2 regions of the Mesorhizobium sp. WSM4830 genome follow, and region 2 is predicted to be linked to the other one. Evidence: riboswitches for the same ligand, from Rfam matches in the RefSeq annotation. Region 2 holds a riboswitch; the other holds the start of a gene.
What was found. A riboswitch is a leader RNA that binds a small molecule or an ion and turns the genes downstream of it on or off. The one in region 2 is predicted to bind cobalamin.
Positions count from the first base shown of each region.

Region 1: it holds a riboswitch for cobalamin, as region 2 does, so the genes downstream of both, AC0L2Y_RS15535 (DUF1636 family protein) here and AC0L2Y_RS32005 (CbtB domain-containing protein) in region 2, are expected to answer to the same signal.

Region 1 is NZ_JBVVQI010000010.1:160,322-169,609, forward strand. It holds partial or broken gene AC0L2Y_RS15525 (cobaltochelatase subunit CobN) at 1-578, opposite strand, end outside; gene cobW (cobalamin biosynthesis protein CobW) at 597-1,637, opposite strand; gene AC0L2Y_RS15535 (DUF1636 family protein) at 1,634-2,068, opposite strand; cobalamin riboswitch at 2,107-2,310, opposite strand; gene AC0L2Y_RS15540 (winged helix-turn-helix domain-containing protein) at 2,584-3,783, opposite strand; gene AC0L2Y_RS15545 (NADH-quinone oxidoreductase subunit A) at 4,120-4,485, shown strand; gene AC0L2Y_RS15550 (NuoB/complex I 20 kDa subunit family protein) at 4,476-5,057, shown strand; gene AC0L2Y_RS15555 (hypothetical protein) at 5,064-5,603, shown strand; gene AC0L2Y_RS15560 (NADH-quinone oxidoreductase subunit C) at 5,600-6,202, shown strand; gene AC0L2Y_RS15565 (NADH-quinone oxidoreductase subunit D) at 6,203-7,393, shown strand; gene nuoE (NADH-quinone oxidoreductase subunit NuoE) at 7,394-8,455, shown strand; gene nuoF (NADH-quinone oxidoreductase subunit NuoF) at 8,466-9,288, shown strand, end outside.
Region 2 is NZ_JBVVQI010000046.1:12,505-21,792, forward strand. It holds gene mgtE (magnesium transporter) at 1-1,198, shown strand, start outside; gene AC0L2Y_RS31980 (MerR family transcriptional regulator) at 1,338-1,724, shown strand; gene AC0L2Y_RS31985 (methyltransferase family protein) at 1,744-2,250, opposite strand; gene AC0L2Y_RS31990 (heparan-alpha-glucosaminide N-acetyltransferase) at 2,267-3,265, opposite strand; gene AC0L2Y_RS31995 (MFS transporter) at 3,512-4,711, shown strand; gene AC0L2Y_RS32000 (aromatic ring-hydroxylating oxygenase subunit alpha) at 4,690-5,883, opposite strand; cobalamin riboswitch at 6,025-6,221, shown strand; gene AC0L2Y_RS32005 (CbtB domain-containing protein) at 6,258-6,437, shown strand; gene AC0L2Y_RS32010 (CbtA family protein) at 6,453-7,235, shown strand; gene cobU (bifunctional adenosylcobinamide kinase/adenosylcobinamide-phosphate guanylyltransferase) at 7,228-7,749, shown strand; gene cobO (cob(I)yrinic acid a,c-diamide adenosyltransferase) at 7,751-8,383, shown strand; gene cbiB (adenosylcobinamide-phosphate synthase CbiB) at 8,824-9,288, opposite strand, start outside.

The sequences.
Region 1 (9,288 bases), on a different contig from region 2:
GGCCCCACGCCGCGTTCTACGACCCCCAGTCCCGGCTCGTAAAATCCCGCCTTTGGCACGCTGACCGGTTCAGCGACCGCCACACCCGATCCAGCGAGACTTGCCAGCCTCCTCACCAGCGCCGCCATATTCTCCGGCCCGCCCTCACGAAAATAGCCAAGCAGGCCGCCCAACTCCTCGCGCGGCAGCGTCGAGCCTTCAATCAGTCGCAAATCCTCGTCGTGGCTCTCGCCGGGCAGCAGCGCCAGTTTTATGCCGCCTGCCCGGGCAGTCGAGGCAAGCTGGTCGCAGCCATAGCGCCACCAGTCATAGCCGCCGAGGATGCGGACCAGAATGACCTTGGCATGGCGGGCGACGCTGTCGATCCAGAGATCGACGGACATTGGATGGCGCAGATCGCGCAGTGCTGCCAGCCGCATTGAGGGCAGGCGGCCCGCATCTGCCTTCCACGCCGCCGCCAGCCCGGCCAGGTCGCTGTCGGTGAAGGACAGGGCCACGACATCCGCAGGTGTTTGCCTGAGATCGACAGGCTCGGCGAGATCGTCGAGCGAGGCGGATGTCGTGGTGAGGATGTGCATGGCGGCTCGTGCCTGAGGTCAGCCGGCGAGGATACGTTCGATCGCCGGACGGTTCAGCCCTTTCAGGCCAATGACGACGAGGCGCGAGCGGCGATCGTCTTCAGCGGTCCAGGCGCGGTCGTAATAGTGGTTGACGCGCGGGCCGACGGCTTGCAGCAGGAGCCGCATCGGCTTGCCGCCGACCTCGACGAAACCCTTGACGCGCAACACGTTTTCCTCCTCCGCCGCCGTGGCGACGCGTTGTGCCAGTTCGTCCGGGTTGGACACAGACGCAATGTCGATGACAAAACTATCGAAGTCGTCATGTTCGTGGTCGAGCTCGTCGTCGTGGTGGGTCTTGCGGTTCTCGATGTCGTCCTCGACAGCAAGCCCGAGGCCGAGCAGCACCGACGGATCGACCTTGCCTTGCGAGGTCGGCACGATCTTCACCGCCCGCGCAACATGCTTGCCGATGACGGCATTGGCACGGGCCGAGCCGGCGGCGTCGAGCAGGTCGCTCTTCGACAGGATGATCAGGTCGGCGCAGGCGAGCTGGTCCTCGAATACTTCCTCGACCGGATCGTCGTGGTCGAGCGTCTCGTCCTGCGCGCGCTGCGCCTGCAGGGCATCCATGTCGTTGGCGACGCGGCCATCAGCCAGCGCCGGCCCGTCGACCACGGCGATGACGCCATCGACCGTTACACGGCTTTTCACCGACGGCCACTGGAAGGCCTGGACCAGCGGCTTGGGCAAAGCGAGGCCGGACGTCTCGATCAGGATGTGGTCGACCCTCGGCGTCAGCGACAGGATCTGGTCGAGCGCCGGAACGAAATCGTCGGCGACGGTGCAGCAGATGCAGCCATTGGCCAGTTCGACGATGTTTTCCTCGGGGCAGGTGTCGATGCCACAGCCCTTCAGGATCTCGCCGTCGATGCCGATGTCGCCGAACTCGTTGATGATGATGGCCAGCCGCTTGCCTTTGGCGTTTTCGAGCAAATGGCGGATCAGCGTCGTCTTGCCGGCGCCGAGAAAGCCGGTGACGACGGTGCAGGGAACGCGCGAAAGGGAGGCAGCGGTCATGTCAGGTCCTTCAAAAGGTCAAGGGGAGGGATGCGGGCAACCAGGCCGCGCTTCAGGCAATCGGGACGGCCGCGCCACGGAATGAGCCCATCCGTCGAGGTGGCGAACAGCTTTGCGCCGGTCACGAGATCGGCGCCGCTGGTCGCGGTCAGGTCGCCGAAGACGTAGCTCCAGCAGCCGTCGCGCAAAATCGCGGCGCTGAGCCGGCGCTTGCAATTGCCGAGGCATTCGACGGTGCGGATCTTAATGTTTTCGCTGGAAGCGGCGCGGCGCGTGTCCTCGGCGAGCAGTTCGCCGGCGCGGGGATGGGCGTCCGAACCGGTCTCGTCACGGCAGGACGAGCAGACGATGACGGTAACGCCGGCCGGGGAATCACCATGGCCGGACAATAAATCCGCTGTCTCAGCCGGAAAACTGCTGTCGCGTTCCAAATCAGGCTCCTTGCCCGGAAAACCCGCCAGGCGATCGGATTCTTATGTCCTAGACGGCAGGTCTCCTGGCTCGCGGGTCATCGCCTGGGTGCCGCCTTCCCGGGAATATCCCAGTGGTTTTCGGCCTTGGCTCGTCGCTTACAGTTGCGGGGACAGCCGCGGATTTGAAATCGAGATTTCGCACCGCATTCCCTCTTGGCCCTTGCCGTTGCGGGCAGGGGACCGTCTGGAATGGATTTAGGCTTTTGCAGGCGGTGGTGTCAACGCATGGTTCCGACACGGCGAGGGAAACGCTTTAGAGCAATTTTCGATGTCGGCGCTGCCCCTCATTGCCCTGCCGGGCATTTCTCCCCGTATAGTGACGGGGAGAAAGGACGACTTCGTTTGGGACTTCGCCAATCTACAGGGTTGTAAGGCTGAGCGCCTAGGTTGCGGCAGCGTCCCTTCTCCCCGTCACTACACGGGGAGAAGGTGCCGGCAGGCGGATGAGGGGCAGCGCCGAGATCGGCAATCCCTTACGAAACCGCGACATCCGCCAGCGCATGGCCCAAATCCCCCGCAGGCGTGACTTCAATCCGCTCAAGCCCGAGCCAGCCCTGCATCTGCTTCAATTCTTCGAAAAGCTCGGCTGCGGTTTGCGGCGGGGCGCCGAGCTCCGCATAGGCGGCATGGACGCGCAACACGCCGGCCGGGCGGTCGGCCCTGAGGTCGACGCGCCCGACGATGCTGTCGCCGAGCAGGAACGGCAGCACATAATAGCCATACCGGCGCTTTTCTGCCGGCGTATAGATCTCGATGCGGTAGTGGAAGTCGAACAACCGCTCGGTGCGCGACCGCTCGAAGACGACAGGATCGAACGGCGCGAGCAAGGCGCGCGCCTCGATCCTGCGCGGCAAACGGGCGTCCTTGTGGAGATAGGCCGGCTTGTTCCAGCCTTCGACGCTCACCGGCAACAGCTCGCCAGCCTCGACCAGCTCCTCGAGGCGGCCCTTGATATCGGCGGGCGAGAGGCGGAAATAGTCGCGCAGATCGCCTGCCGTGGCGACGCCGTGGGCGCGGGCGGAGATACGCAGCAATTCGCGATGCGCATCCTCGGGGCAGGGAACCGGCAGAGCGAGTACCGCCGGCGGCAGTACGCGCTCCGGCAGATCGTAGAACCGCTCGAAGCCGCGGCGATGCGCGGTGGTGATGCGGCCGGCCCAGAACAGCCATTCGAAGGCGTGCTTGGCATGGCTCCAGCCCCACCAGCCACCATTGCCCTTCTGGCCTTCAAAAGCAGATGCCGCGATCGGGCCTCGTTCGGAGACCTCGCGATAGATCTCCTCGATATAGGCGGCGTGCTCGCGACCCCATTTGGCCAGTCCGCTGTACATTTCGTCGCCGCGCTCGGCCCGCTGCATGCGCCAGCGCATCAGCGGATAGGTCTCGACCGGCAGGAACGAGGCTTCGTGCGCCCAATATTCAAAGACCATGCGCTTGCGCGTTACGGCGGCGTCGTCGAGCAGCGCCAGCTTGTAGGGGCCAAGCCGCGAATAGAGCGGCATATAGTGGGCGCGCACTACGGCGCTGACGGAATCGATCTGCAGCAGGCCGGTACGGGCAAGCACGCGAGCCAGATGTCTGCGGTCGGGCGTACCGGCGGGGCGGGGGTCATTGAATCCCTGTGCCGCCAGCGCGATGCGGCGAGCCATGCGAAGCGAGATTTTTTCCTTCATGAAGGGCGGCATCCGGACGATGTTAGACAGAGAAAATGACCTGCGATTCCGCGCCATGCTAGCAGGGTTTTGGCGGCATCCATGTCAGGAGAGAAAAGTGGAGTAAAACGTGAAAGAAATCAAACAGGAGCGGATCGGACCAGTTTTGCCGGATATGCCGCCCAGCACCGCGATTTGAACAAGGTTTGACTTGCTTCGCCGAAAGCGCTGCGCTAACCCTCGCCGCGTTGCAGCATAGAGCCCCCTTAAAACGGTTCAGTGGTTAAACTGTCACGCTTCCGCAAGTGGGTCCGGTGCTGTAATCAGAGTGGATTGGCCGCTAACGGAAACTGCAGCATGAACGCACTTTTAGGTTCGTACCTGCCCATCGTCCTGTTCATCGGCGTGGCGCTGGTCGTCGGCCTGGCGCTGCTCGCCGCACCGTTCCTGGTGGCCTACCGCAACCCCGATCCGGAAAAGCTTTCGGCCTATGAGTGCGGCTTCAACTCGTTCGACGACGCCCGCATGAAGTTCGATATCCGCTTCTACCTGGTGTCGATCCTGTTCATCATCTTCGACCTGGAGGTGGCCTTCCTGTTTCCTTGGGCGGTGTCGTTCAGTCAGATCGGCATGCTCGGTTTCTGGTCGATGATGGTGTTTTTGGCGGTGCTGACCATCGGCTTTGCCTATGAATGGAAGAAAGGAGCGCTGGAATGGGATTGAGCGACAATTCCGGCACGCTCGTCGCGCCGAAGCCCAAGGGCCTCATCGACCCCAACACCGGCAGGCCGGTGGGGTCCGACGATCCATTCTTCCTGGAGATCAACAACGAGCTGGCCGACAAGGGTTTTCTCGTCACCTCGACCGAGGCGCTGATCACCTGGGCGCGCAGCGGCTCGCTGATGTTCATGACCTTCGGTCTCGCCTGCTGCGCCGTCGAGATGATCCACACCTCGATGCCGCGCTATGACTCGGAAAGGTTCGGTGTCGCGCCTCGCGCGTCTCCGCGCCAGTCCGACATCATGATCGTCGCCGGCACGCTGACCAACAAGATGGCGCCGGCGCTGCGCAAGGTCTATGACCAGATGCCGGAGCCGCGCTACGTCATCTCGATGGGCTCCTGCGCCAATGGCGGCGGCTATTATCATTATTCCTATTCGGTGGTGCGCGGCTGCGACCGCATCGTGCCGGTCGACATCTACGTGCCCGGCTGTCCGCCGAGCGCCGAAGCGCTGCTCTACGGCATCCTTCTGCTGCAGAAGAAGATCCGCCGCACCGGCACGATCGAACGGTAAATCGCCATGGATGAAGATCGGATCATTTATGGCAACCCTGAGCCTTGGCTGAATTTGATGTTCAAAACGTCCGAGCAGCGATTTGTAAAGACGGACTCCGGTTCGACGTTCTATTCGTCGGCGCTTTCAACAGACACGAAATTTGGTGCTGGTGGTGTCGGTGTCGACATCCGATTGAATGACTGGGAAGCTGAGCCGACAAGCGACCCACGAATAGTCTTTTACCACGGCGACGTGAGACTGCGATCGCTTGGGGATCGAACCAAGAATCTGATTGCTGAAATGTCGGCCAAGTTTCCCTCCGCAGCGTCTGGCCAGGGAGCGCCTGCCGAAAAGCTGTTTGTGGAATGCGTTGCTCTAAATGGCGACCCCGCCAATCTGGAAACCCGGCAGTTTGTTGGAAAGCTGTCTTTTGGCGAGCCGGGTGACGACAATGAATGTCAGGTTTTTTTGACCATTGATGCCGCCAGGGAGAGCGGTTGGTTTGGCGAGAAAGATCCGGATGACTCGCACAAGGTTCTAGGCTGGTTGGCGAGGCTGTCATGACCCAGGCGTTGAACGATCTCTCGACCTATCTCGGCGAGAAGCTGACAGGCCGGATCGGCGAGGCGGTGTTCGCCTATGGCGAACTCACCATCTCGGTCGAGCCGCGCGACCTGATCGAGGTGGTGACCTTCCTGCGCGACGACCCGAAATGCCAGTTCATCTCGATCATCGACGTTTGCGGCGCCGATTATCCGTCGCGGGCAAAGCGCTTCGACGTCGTCTATCATCTGCTGTCGCCGAGGCAGAATATCCGCATCCGCATCAAGGTCCAGGCCGACGAAGAGACACTGGTGCCGTCGATCACCGGGATATATCCCGGCGCGGACTGGTTCGAGCGCGAGACCTACGACCTCTACGGCGTGCTGTTTTCGGGCCATCCCGATCTGCGGCGGATCTTGACCGATTACGGCTTCGAGGGTCATCCGCTGCGCAAGGACTTTCCGCTGACCGGCTTCGTCGAGGTGCGCTACGACGACGAAGCCAAGCGTGTTATCTACGAGCCGGTCGAGCTCAAGCAGGAATTCCGCAATTTCGATTTTCTGTCTCCGTGGGAAGGTACGGACTACGTGCTGCCGGGGGACGAGAAGGCAAAACAGTGAATGGCTGAAACCTCCGTCCGCAATTTCAACATTAATTTTGGCCCGCAACACCCTGCGGCGCATGGCGTTTTGCGCCTTGTGCTGGAGCTTGACGGCGAGGTCGTCGATCGTGTCGATCCGCATATCGGGCTTTTGCATCGCGGCACGGAAAAGCTGATCGAGCACAAGACCTATCTGCAGGCCGTGCCCTATCTCGACCGGCTCGACTATTGCGCGCCGATGAACCAGGAGCATGCCTTCGCGCTTGCGGCCGAGCGGCTGCTCGGTATCGAGGTGCCGAAGCGCGGACAGCTTATTCGGGTTCTCTACTCTGAGATCGGACGCATCATGTCGCACATTCTCAATGTGACGACGCAGGCGATGGATGTCGGCGCGCTGACGCCGCCGCTGTGGGGTTTCGTCGAACGTGAAAAGCTGATGGTGTTTTACGAGCGCGCCTCGGGCTCGCGCATGCACGCTGCCTATTTCCGGCCGGGCGGTGTCCATCAGGACCTGCCGCAGAAGCTGATCGAGGACATCGGCAATTGGATCGACCCGTTCCTGAAGTCGGTCGACGATCTCGACGCGCTTTTGACCGGCAACCGTATCTTCAAGCAGCGCAATGTCGACATTGCCACCGTCTCCCTGGCGGACGCCTGGGCCTGGGGCTTTTCCGGCGTCATGGTGCGCGGCTCGGGTGCGCCGTGGGACCTGCGCAAATCGCAGCCTTACGAATGCTATGCCGAGCTGGACTTCGACATTCCGATCGGCAAGAACGGTGACTGCTTCGACCGTTATCTGGTGCGCATGGAAGAGATGCGGCAGTCGGCGAAAATCATGCGCCAGTGCGTCGACCTGCTGCTCGGCAAGGAGGGCAGCGGACCGGTGTCGAACCTCGACGGCAAGGTGGTGCCGCCGAAGCGCGCGGCGATGAAGCGCTCGATGGAAGCACTGATCCATCACTTCAAGCTCTACACCGAAGGCTACCGCGTGCCGGCCGGCGAGGTCTATGCGGCAGTCGAGGCGCCGAAGGGCGAGTTCGGCGTCTATCTCGTCTCCGACGGCACCAACAAGCCCTATCGCTGCAAGTTGCGCGCGCCCGGCTTCGCGCATCTGCAAGCCATGGACTTTTTGTGCCGCGGCCACATGCTGGCCGACGTCACCGCCGTTCTCGGCTCCCTCGACATCGTGTTTGGTGAGGTCGATCGCTAAATGTCAGTCCGCCGTCTCGCAGAAGCCAGCCTCCAGCCAGCCTCCTTCGCCTTCAACCGGGCGAATGCGGCAGCGGCGAAGCAGTGGATCAAGAAATATCCGAAGGGGCGCGAGCAATCCGCGATCATCCCCTTGCTGATGCTGGCGCAGGAGCAGGAAGGCTGGGTCACCAAGGCGGCGATCGAGACGATCTCCGACATGCTCGGCATGCCCTATATCCGTGGGCTGGAAGTCGCGACCTTCTATACGCAGTACCAGCTCAATCCGGTCGGCACCCGCGCCCATATCCAGGTCTGCGGCACCACGCCCTGCATGCTGCGCGGCTCGGAAGCGCTGATGGATGTGTGCCGCTCGAAGATCCATCACGACCAGTTTCACACCAATGACAAGGGCACGCTGTCGTGGGAGGAGGTCGAGTGCCTCGGCGCCTGCGTCAACGCACCGATGGTGATGATATTCAAGGACACCTACGAGGATTTGACGCCGGAGCGGCTTGCCGAGATCATCGACCTCTATGACGCCGGCAAGGGTGCTTCGGTGATGCCAGGGCCGCAAAACGGCCGCGTCACCTCAGAGCCGGCCAGCGGCCTGACGACTCTCAAGAGCGAAAAGGCGATCCTCAAGGCGACCCGCGACAGGGAAACCAGGGCCGCGACCAAGGCCGCCAAGGAAGTGGCGCCGGCGGCTGCCGCGGCAGCACCAGTTCAGCCAGCCGCTTCTGCCGCGCCGGCGCCGGTTGCGCCCTCGAATACCAGCAAGCCGAAGACCGACGCGGTCGAGACCAGCCCGGCGCTGAAATCGCCGTCGGCGACAAAAGTCGCGCCCGCGGCCGAGAAGGCGGCGAGCGTTGCCGCGCCGCTGCATTCGGCTGCCAATGCCAACAAGGCCGAGCCACAGGTCGAGGACGTCTCGAAACAGCGCAAGAGCCCCAAGAACAAGGCCGAGCCGGCGTCTGCTTTCAAGGCGCCGGAGGCCAAGGTCAAACCGGCGAAGGCTGCCGCCAAGCCGACCAAGCCGTCGCCCGGAAACAGGAGCCGGCCGACCGGCAAGAAGCCGGTCTGAGGAACGAGCAATGCTTCAGGACAGAGACCGCATCTTCAACAACATCTACGGCCGCTTCGACAAGTCGCTGGCCGGCGCCATGGCGCGCGGCGCCTGGGACAACACGCCCGGCATCGTTGCCAAGGGGCGCGAGTGGATCGTCAACGAGATGAAGGCGAGTGGCCTGCGCGGCCGCGGCGGTGCCGGTTTCCCGACCGGGCTGAAATGGTCGTTCATGCCCAAGCAAAGCGACGGCCGGCCGAGTTATCTCGTCGTCAATGCCGACGAATCCGAGCCCGGCACCTGCAAGGACCGCGACATACTGCGCCACGACCCGCACACGCTGGTCGAAGGCTGCCTGCTTGCCGGCTTCGCCATGGGCGCGGTCGCCGCCTACATCTATGTGCGCGGCGAGTTCATCCGCGAGCGCGAGGCACTGCAACGCGCCATCGACGAGGCCTATGCGGCCAAGCTGATCGGCAAGAACAACACGTCCGGCTATGATTTCGACATCTACATGCACCACGGCGCCGGCGCCTATATCTGCGGCGAGGAAACGGCGCTGCTCGAAAGCCTCGAGGGCAAGAAGGGCCAGCCGCGGCTGAAGCCGCCATTTCCGGCCAATGTCGGCCTCTATGGCTGCCCGACGACGGTCAACAATGTCGAGTCTATCGCTGTCGCGCCGACCATCCTGCGCCGCGGTGCCGCCTGGTTCTCGTCGTTCGGCCGCCCCAACAATGTCGGCACCAAGCTGTTCTGCATCTCCGGCCACGTCAACAATCCGTGCACCGTCGAAGAGGCGATGTCGATCCCGTTCCGCGAACTGATCGAGACGCATTGCGGCGGCATTCGCG
Region 2 (9,288 bases):
GCTGGTCGAATTGCTGGGCAAGGATTTCGACTTTTCCGCGCTGACCGAGGTTGACGAGGCGATCCGCCGCGACATCGTCGACAATCTGCCCAATGCGCAGATCGCTCAAGGTGTGCAGGATCTCGATTCCGACGACGCGGTCTACATTCTCGAAGACCTCGACCAGGAGGACCAGGACGAGATCCTGTCGCAGCTGCCGTTCACCGAGCGGATCAGGCTGCGGCGCTCGCTCGATTATCCCGAAGAGACCGCCGGCCGCCGCATGCAGACGGAGTTCGTCGCGGTGCCGCCCTTCTGGACGATCGGCCAGACCATTGACTACATGCGCGAGGACAACAATCTTCCCGACCGTTTCAGCCAGATCTTCGTCATCGATCCGAGCTTCAAGCTGCTCGGCGCCATCGACCTCGACCAGATCCTGCGTACCAAGCGCTCGGTCAAGGTCGAAGAGGTCATGCATGAGACCAGGCATGCCATCCCGGCCACCATGGACCAGGAGGAGGCGGCGCGCGAATTCGAACAATACGATCTTCTGTCTGCCGCCGTCGTCGACGAGAACGAGCGGCTGGTCGGCGTGCTGACCATCGACGACGTCGTCGACGTCATCCAGCAGGAGGCCGAGGAAGATCTGCTGCGCATGGGCGGCGTCGGCGACGAAGAACTCTCGGACAGCATCTTTTCGACCTCGCGCTCGCGCGTGCCCTGGCTGCTGGTCAATCTTTTGACAGCTTTCCTGGCTGCCTCGGTGATCGGCCTGTTCGACCGCACCATCGAGCATATCGTGGCGCTGGCGGTGCTGATGCCGATCGTCGCCGGCATGGGCGGCAATGCCGGCTCGCAGACCATGACGGTCACGGTGCGGGCGCTGGCGACCCGGGACCTCGACATCTACAATGCCGGCCGCATCATCCGCCGCGAAATCGGGGTGGGCTTCATCAACGGCATCATCTTTGCCATCCTGATCGGCCTCGTGGCTGCTGCCTGGTTCCACGATCGCAATCTCGGCGGCATCATTGCGGCTGCAATGATCATCAACATGTTCGTGGCAGCTCTGGCGGGCATCCTTATCCCGCTGCTGCTCGACCGCTTCAAGATCGACCCGGCCGTGGCTTCGGCGGTTTTCGTCACCACGGTCACCGATGTCGTCGGTTTCTTTGCCTTTCTCGGGCTCGCCACATGGTGGTTCGGCGTAAGCTGAACGGCACCTCAATTGACTTTTACGTAAATGTCGTGCGAGGCTTTGGAAGGTGCCTTGTCCGCCGATTCTGGTGCGCGCCTGGGCGCCTTGGGCGCCGGCCAGTTGGAACTTGCGGCGTGGCCGGGGCATTGGAGTGACGATGCGGGAATATTATTCGATCACGGAGCTGACCCGCGAATTCGACGTGTCGACGCGGACGTTGCGCTTCTACGAGGACGAAGGGCTGGTGCAGCCGGTAAGGCGCGGCCGCACCCGGCTGTTCCGCCCGTCGGACCGGCATCTCATCCGCCAGATCATGCGGGGAAAAAGGCTCGGCTTCTCGATCAACGAGATCCGCGAGATCATCCAGATGTACAGGGAGCCGCCCGGCGAGGTCGGCCAGCTCAAGCTGATGATCAAGCGCATCGAGGAAAAGCGCGAGGATTTGCGCCAAAAACGCCGCGACCTCGAAGAGACCCTGGCCGAGCTCGACCAGGCCGAGGAATCCTGCGTCGAGCGGCTGGTGGAACTCGGCGTCACCACATAAGCGCGGTGTCAGCCCCGGCTCAAATCCAGCGCCGCACCCTTTTGGCGTAGTCCCGGTACTTCTTGCCGAATTTGGCCGTCAGCACTTTCTCCTCGCTCTCGATCGTCAGCTTCTGCGTCAGGAACGCCGCGATGACCGCCAGCGGCAGGAACCAGGCGATCCCAGTGACAAAGGCGAGGCTGACCAGCAGCAATGTGTTGGCGAGGTAGATCGGGTTGCGGCTGACGGCGAAGGGTCCGGTGGTCACCAGATGGTCAGGCACGCCGTTCGGGTTGAGCGTCGTCTTGGCGCGGATCATGGTGCGGATTGCCGTGAACCAGAGCGCGGCAACCGCCACCAACCCCACAAGGCCGGCGGCGAACAGGATGTCGCCGAGAAGATCGCCGATCCACGGCAGCGGATAGAACAGCCCCAGCGCGACGCTGACGATGATGGCGGCGATATAGATCAGCGGCGGCCATGGGATGTGCCCCAGCTTCGGCTGCCCAGGATTTTGCTGCACGGGTTTCGGGTGACTGTCGCTCATTATTGTCCTCCCTCGATTAGCGCGTTCCCGGTTCCGCCGCCTCGGTTTGGGCGGTGCAGGTTCCGGCGAGCTCGCCAATATGCGCCTTCCACTCCGGGGACTGGTCGTTGCTGTAGAGCCGGTCAAGCGAGGCTTCGCCCTGGAGAGTGTCCAGCATGCAGACACAATAGCTGGAGCAGAACTTGGTGTCGCGTGCCTGCTCGCAGGATATCTGGCAGGATTTCAGAAAACTCACCTCCCTGGTTTCGCCCTGCGCCGGCATGAATTGCGAAAACAGCCAGACCGAGCCGATCAGCACCGGCTGATGGATCAGATAGAAGGCAAGGCTGTGCCGGCCGATGAAGACCAGCGGATTTGCCCAGCGGCCGGGCGTCAGGGCCGATAGCCGCGTCAGCACGCCGGAGGTGGAGGCGAGCTTGATAACCGCGATGCCGGCAAGTACGGCGCCGAACCAGGGCAGCAGCGGAACGTAGTCATTGGAGCGCGGGTTGGTCGCCGACAGGCCGACCCACCATAAAGCTGGATGATCGAAAAGCTCGGATCGCAGGTAGAAAGGCGCGGCAATGACGAGGGCCGCCACGGTAAGCGTCAGCAGCGCCGGCAACCGCAGGAACGCCAGGCCGAGCAGGCTGGCGAGCGCGATCTCGTGCAATATGCCGAAGAAGATGAAGCCGTCGGGCGTGGCGATGCGGGTGACCAGCGATATTGCGAGCGCTGCCCCGGCAACCATGGCGAAGCGCTTCCAGAAGCCGGTCCAGCGGATTTTTTTGCCATGGGCGAGATAGAGGCTGATGCCGACCAGGAACAGGAAGCTCGAGGCGATGCAGCGCGCATAGATTTTCCACCAGCCGAAGGCGGTGAGGCCGGGATCGGTGTAGCCGAAGAATTCGAGGTCCCAGGTGAAATGATAGCTCGCCATGGCAAGCAATGCGATGCCGCGTGCAATGTCGATGGCGGCGATGCGCTTCGACTTCGGTTGATCCTCAACGGCTGCGGTCGACGTGTCAGTGCTCATGGTCTCGCTGTCTTGGTTCAGCCCCGGCAAGACGACTATCACGGTTGCCACCGTCAAAAGAAGCAGGGCCTTGCGTCGCGTTGGCGCCGGTCAGCATCACGGCTGCTTTAGGCCAGAGCCGGAAAGCCTTTGGCCGGCTTCGCTTTTTGCCGTGAAGGCGTCGGTTTCCTGTTACCCGGCAAGGAATCGCCGCGGCAGATTTGTGCTCCAAACCCTGCTTCAGGCGATTCGGCTTCGGGAAAAGCAATGGCTACCCATGTGCGCCATCCGATCTGGCTCGCGGCCTTGCGGCCGGCGGATGCCCGCACCTTCGCCTCGCTTTATGCGGTCGAATCCTTCGCGCGCGCCACCGTATCCAGCGTCATCCCGATCCAGGCCTACGAGATCCTGCACAACGAGCAGATCGTTTCGATCCTCTACACGATCGTGGCGATGCTCGGCCTGTCGGCGACGCTGTTCATGCCGATGCTGATCGCCCGCTTTGCCCGGCGCTGGGTCTATACCGCCGGCGCCTGCCTGCTGGCCGCCGGCTCGCTGTTCTTCGTCACCCATACGCTGGCCGGCCAGGTGGTCGGCATGCTCTGCCGCGTCGTCGGCGCCGGCGCGCTGGCGATCACGCTCAACCTCTACATCATGGATCATATCCGCAAGACCGATTTCATGCAGGCCGAGTCGCTGCGCATGGCGTGGTCGATGTTTGCCTGGACCGCCGGGCCGACCCTCGGCATTTTCCTCTACACGCGTTTCGGCATCTATGCCGCGCATGGCGCGGTGGCCGTCTTCGCCATGGCCTTGCTGGCGCTGTTCTGGACTTACCGGCTTGGCGACAACCCGTCGATCCGCCCCGGCAAGACGCGGCCGGTCAATCCGCTGGCCAATATCGGCCGCTTCGTCGCGCAGCCAAGGCTGAGGCTGGCCTGGCTGATCGCCTTCGGCCGCTCCTGCTTCTGGACGACTTTCTTCGTCTATGGGCCGCTGTTCATGGTGATCACCGGCGAGGGCAAGCTCGCCGGCGGCCTCTTGGTTTCGGCCGGCAATGCGCTTTTGTTCATGGCCATCTTCTGGGGCAGGGCAGGAAAGCGTTTCGGCGGCCGGCGCACCATGACGTTCGCCTATTTCGCGATGTCGGCAACGCTGCTGGCGGCCGGCGCCGTCGGCGAGGCCGCACCGCTCGTCACCGGCGGGTTGCTGCTTTGCGGTGCCTTCTTCACCATCGCGCTCGATGCGCTGGGCTCGACTGCCTTCATGCGCTCGGTGCGCTCGTATGAGCGGGCACAGATGGCGGCGGTCTACCGCACCTATCTCGACTTTTCCGAGCTGACGCCGCCGCTGGTCTACTCGGTGGTGCTGGCGTTTTTCGGACTGGGCGCGGTTTTCGCGACGCTCGGCCTGCTGGCGGCGATCTGCGGCTTCGTCACCTGGCGCTATCTGCCCAAATCGCTTTGATGTTCAAGCGCCGCATGGCGCTCGCGCACCCAATTGTGGAAGCGGTGCAAATCATATTCCTCGGGCATCAACACGCCGGCCTTATGGCGCATCGAGCGGAGGCCCTTCTGGTTGACCTCGCAGATATCAGCGTCTTCCTCCAGCACCTGGGTGCCGAAGGCGACGATGTTGTCGATATCGGCGGCCGGATCGGCGAGCGCTTCGGGCGAAAAAAGCCATTCGGCGGTGAGTTCCGTCTGCTCCGGCCCAAGCGGCACCAGCCGCACGGTCCTGACATAGTCGACATGGCCGACGACGAACATCGACGGCAGGCTGGTGGCATAGGTCTGCCCGGCAGCACGTTCGGCCGGCGTCAGGCCGGAAAAGACCGAGCCGTGGACGCGCCCGTCGCGCGACCAGGTTTCGGCCCCGGCCCGCAAGCCGCCGGCAAATTCCGGCGCGTCATTGTCGGCATGGCGCGCCCATTCGGGGTCGTCATGGCGGCCCATCAGGCCGCGGCCATAGATCGGTACCAGCCGCGACAGGTCCTTGTGGACGCCGGGGCAGTGCAGGCACTCGTTGAAGTTTTCCCAAAAGATCTTCCAGTTGCAGTTCATCACCTTGCGCAGGACATGGCCGCTCAGCAGCGTTTCCAACGGCCAGTTGGCGAGGTTCCCGGATGCCGGATCGAAGGATGTTTCAGCCGAACCGGCAGCGTCTTCGGCGAGGTTGACGAAGACAAAACCGCGCCACACCGACAGCGCGACGCGGTAGAGCGGATGATCGGCCTTGTCGAAACCGTCCGGCAGCGATTTCGACGGCACGCGCACCAGATCGCCGCGCAGTGAATAGGACCAGGCGTGGTAGGGGCAGGTGATGAGCCGCGCCTTCAGCCGGCCCTCGCTCTGCTGGCAAAGCTGCGAGCCGCGATGCCGGCAGGTGTTGTGGAAGGCGCGCAATTCGCCGGCCTCGTCGCGCAGCACGACGACCTCCTGCGTGCCTATGCAAAACGTCCTGAAAGCCAGCGGCTGGGCAAGGTCGGCTTCGCGGCAGACGAGCAGCCAGTTGCGATACCAGATGGCCTCGAGATCGTTCTGATAGGCCGCGATGTCCCAATAGGCCGATGACGGCAGCGTCGGCTCGGCCCGCGTCAGGCCGTTGTAGGGACCGCGCTCATTCGGGCCGGGTTGCATGCCGGCTTCCTCCCCGTCCGCCAGCCGACACCCGGCCGCGAAAATTGTCAATCGCGGCGCCGGCCGGCCAGCTTGGCGAGGCGGGCGCATTCGCCACACGATCCGGCGGAATTTGGTTTGCCGGGCGCGGCGATTCTGCCTATAGTCGCTGATGTCGTCGGTTCCGTTTGGAACCAAGAGGGAATGCGGTGCGGGCAAGTTGTTTGCCCAATGCCGTGGCTGCCCCCGCAACTGTGTGCGGTAGTCCTCTCCATATGCCACTGAAGGTTCGCCTTCGGGAAGGTGGGGAAGGGCGCTGATCCGCGAGCCAGGAGACCTGCCGGCGACAGGAAACTGACTTCTATGCCCTCGGGTGGAGGGCGAAAGGACAAGACATGAATACCGCTTCCGTCTCGCTCGGCGCTTCCGTCTCCTCGCAGTCGCGTTTCATGCAGCTGGCGCTTGCTGCATTCCTCGGCATTTTCGTCATGGGCTTTGTCGGCTTCTCGCATATCGATGCGGTCCACAATGCCGCACACGACTATCGCCATTCGATGGGCTTTCCCTGCCACTAACAAGGGGCTGACATCATGACACTGTTTCGCAACGTCGTGTTCATCGCGGCGATCGGCGGGCTTGTGGCCGGCGTCGTTCTCGCCTGCATGCAGGCCTATGCCACGGTGCCGCTCATCCTGAAGGCGGAAGTCTACGAACAGGCCGGCGGCGGCCATGACCATGCCGCCGCACCTGCGGCACCGGCCGAAAACGCCGCAGGCACGACGGCTATGAGCAGCGCCGCGCCGGCACCGGTTGAAGCAATGGCTCCGGCTGAGGACGAAGGCTGGGCGCCGGCCGACGGCTTCGAGCGCTTCGGCTTCAGCGTCGTTGCCAATATCGTCACCGGCATCGGCTTCGCACTGGTCCTGGTTGCGGTTTCGGAATTCGCCGGCGGCATCGGCAATTGGCGCCAGGGCCTGTTCTGGGGGCTTGCCGGCTTTGCCGTGTTCACGCTGGCGCCGGGCCTCGGCCTGCCGCCGGAACTGCCGGCGATGCCGGCGGCCGACCTTGTCCAACGCCAGATATGGTGGTGGGCAACAGTGGTGGCGACCGCGGCCGGTCTCGGCCTTATCGTCTTCCGCAGATCGCTGCCGCTGGTGGTTCTTGCCGTGGCGTTGATCGTTGCGCCGCATATCGTCGGCGCGCCGCAGCCCGACAGTTTCGAGACGACGATCCCGGAAGGCCTGCACCACCAGTTCGTGGTGGCGGTGACGCTGACCAATCTGGTGTTCTGGCTGGTGCTCGGCGCGGTCGTCGGCGTGGTGCGCGGCCGCTTCACCGGCACGGCGACCAGTCTGCGCGACAGCTTTGCCTGACCGCGCTGCCGGGGCACTGACCCTGGTCATCGGCGGTGCGCGCTCCGGCAAGAGCGCGCATGCCGAGAGCCTGGTGAGCGCCTGTCCGACGCCTTGGAGCTATATCGCCACGGCGCAAGCCTATGACGAAGAGATGCGCCAGCGCATCGCGCTGCACCGCTCGCGGCGAGGCGAGGGCTGGACGACCATCGAGGCGCCGCTCGACCTTGCCGGCGCGATCGAGGTACTGCCTGACGGCCAGCCGGTGCTGATCGACTGCCTGACGCTGTGGCTGACCAACCATATGCTGGCCGACCATGATGTCGAGGCCGAATGCCGGAGGCTGGCCGATGTGCTGTCGCGGCCGCGCGGGCCGTGGTTCGTGGTGTCCAACGAGGTCGGCCAGGGCATCGTGCCGGACAATGCGCTGGCAAGACGGTTTCGCGACGCCGCCGGCCGGTTGAACCAGGAGGTCGCGGCCGTCGCGGACACCGTGCTTTTGATGGTGGCGGGGCTGCCGCTCAAGGTGAAATGACATGGCTGATGCTATCGATCCCAAGACCATTGAACAGGGGGACGAGGAACGCCACCGCGCCAAGATGGCCAAGCGCAAGGCGGTGCAGGATGCCGAGGTCGCGGCCAAGACGGTCGAGAAGGGGCTGCTGATCGTCAACACCGGACCGGGCAAGGGCAAGACCACGGCCGCCTTCGGTCTGGCGCTCAGAATGCTCGGCTACGGCAAGCGCGTCGGCGTCGTTCAGTTCATCAAGGGCAAATGGCACACCGGCGAGAAAGACGCGTTTGCTAGTTTTGGCGATCGTGTCGTCTGGCAGGCGATGGGCGAAGGCTTTACCTGGGAGACGCAGGACCTGAAACGCGACATCGCGGCGGCCGAGGCCGCCTGGGCGAAGGCGCTCGAGTTGATGGCCGACCCGTCGATCAGCCTCGTGGTGCTCGACGAGCTGAACATCGCCCTGCGTTACGACTATCTCGACCTCGAAAAGGTGGTCGCGGCACTGAAGGCGCGTCGCGAAGGCCTGCATGTCGTCGTCACCGGCCGCAACGCCAAGCCGGCATTGGTCGAGGCGGCCGATCTGGTCACCGAGATGGGCGTGACCAAGCACCACTTCTCCGCCGGCGTGAAGGCGCAGCAGGGGATCGAGTTCTGAGGGTTTGGCGATCGGGGAAGGGCGTTTCGGAGCAGGCGGCGCCGGCGAAGCTGCCGATCTCCCCCCTTGTGGGGGAGATGCCCGGCAGGGCAGAGGGGGGCACTGTCCCTCGGCCTATCAGTCGGAGACGACTACGTCGTCAGACCGCAGTTAGCAGGTGAACGGTCAAGAGGTTGGCGATCCTTCGCGCCCCCCCTCTGTCCTGCCGGACATCTCCCCCACGAGGGGGGAGATTGGATGGCGCCTCGGATTTCGCCAACTTCGAACGTCAAAGGCAGGGAATGAGAAGCGCAAAGCTGAAGCGATTATTTTGAGGCGTAGCCCTATTTTGTTCTTGCTTTGTACCGGCAGCTATGCTAATAGTTTGGGTATGGTGCTAATTGGCTCCAACGACCCTCCGCATGGCGGGTTTTCTGTTTGCGCTCGATCTCGAGCGCAGGTCACGCCAGTATGACAACCACTGCGACCACCCCGAACAGCGCAATCAGCAGCAAGTCGGCGACCCGGTAGAGTTTCAGCGCCCGCCGGATGTCGGTGCTCTCGACGTCGTCGCGACGGCCGCCTTCGCCCATCAATGCGTCTTCGACCATGACGCCATCGTAGGAACGGGGGCCGGCGAGCGCCAGGCCGAGCGCACCGGCCATCGCTGCTTCCGGCCAGCCGGCATTGGGCGAGCGGTGCTTTTTCGCATCGCGCCGCATGGCGTGCCAGGCGGCTTTGGCGTCGGCGCCCTTGACCAGGAAAGCCGCAAGCACGATCAGCAGCGCCGTCAGTCGCGACGCCGGCAGATTGATCCAATCGTCGAAGCGCGCCGCCGCCCAGCCGAAGGCGCCGTGGCGCGGGGTGCGATGACCGATCATCGAATCGGCGGTGTTGGCGGCCTTGTAGGCGACGCCGCCGGCGAG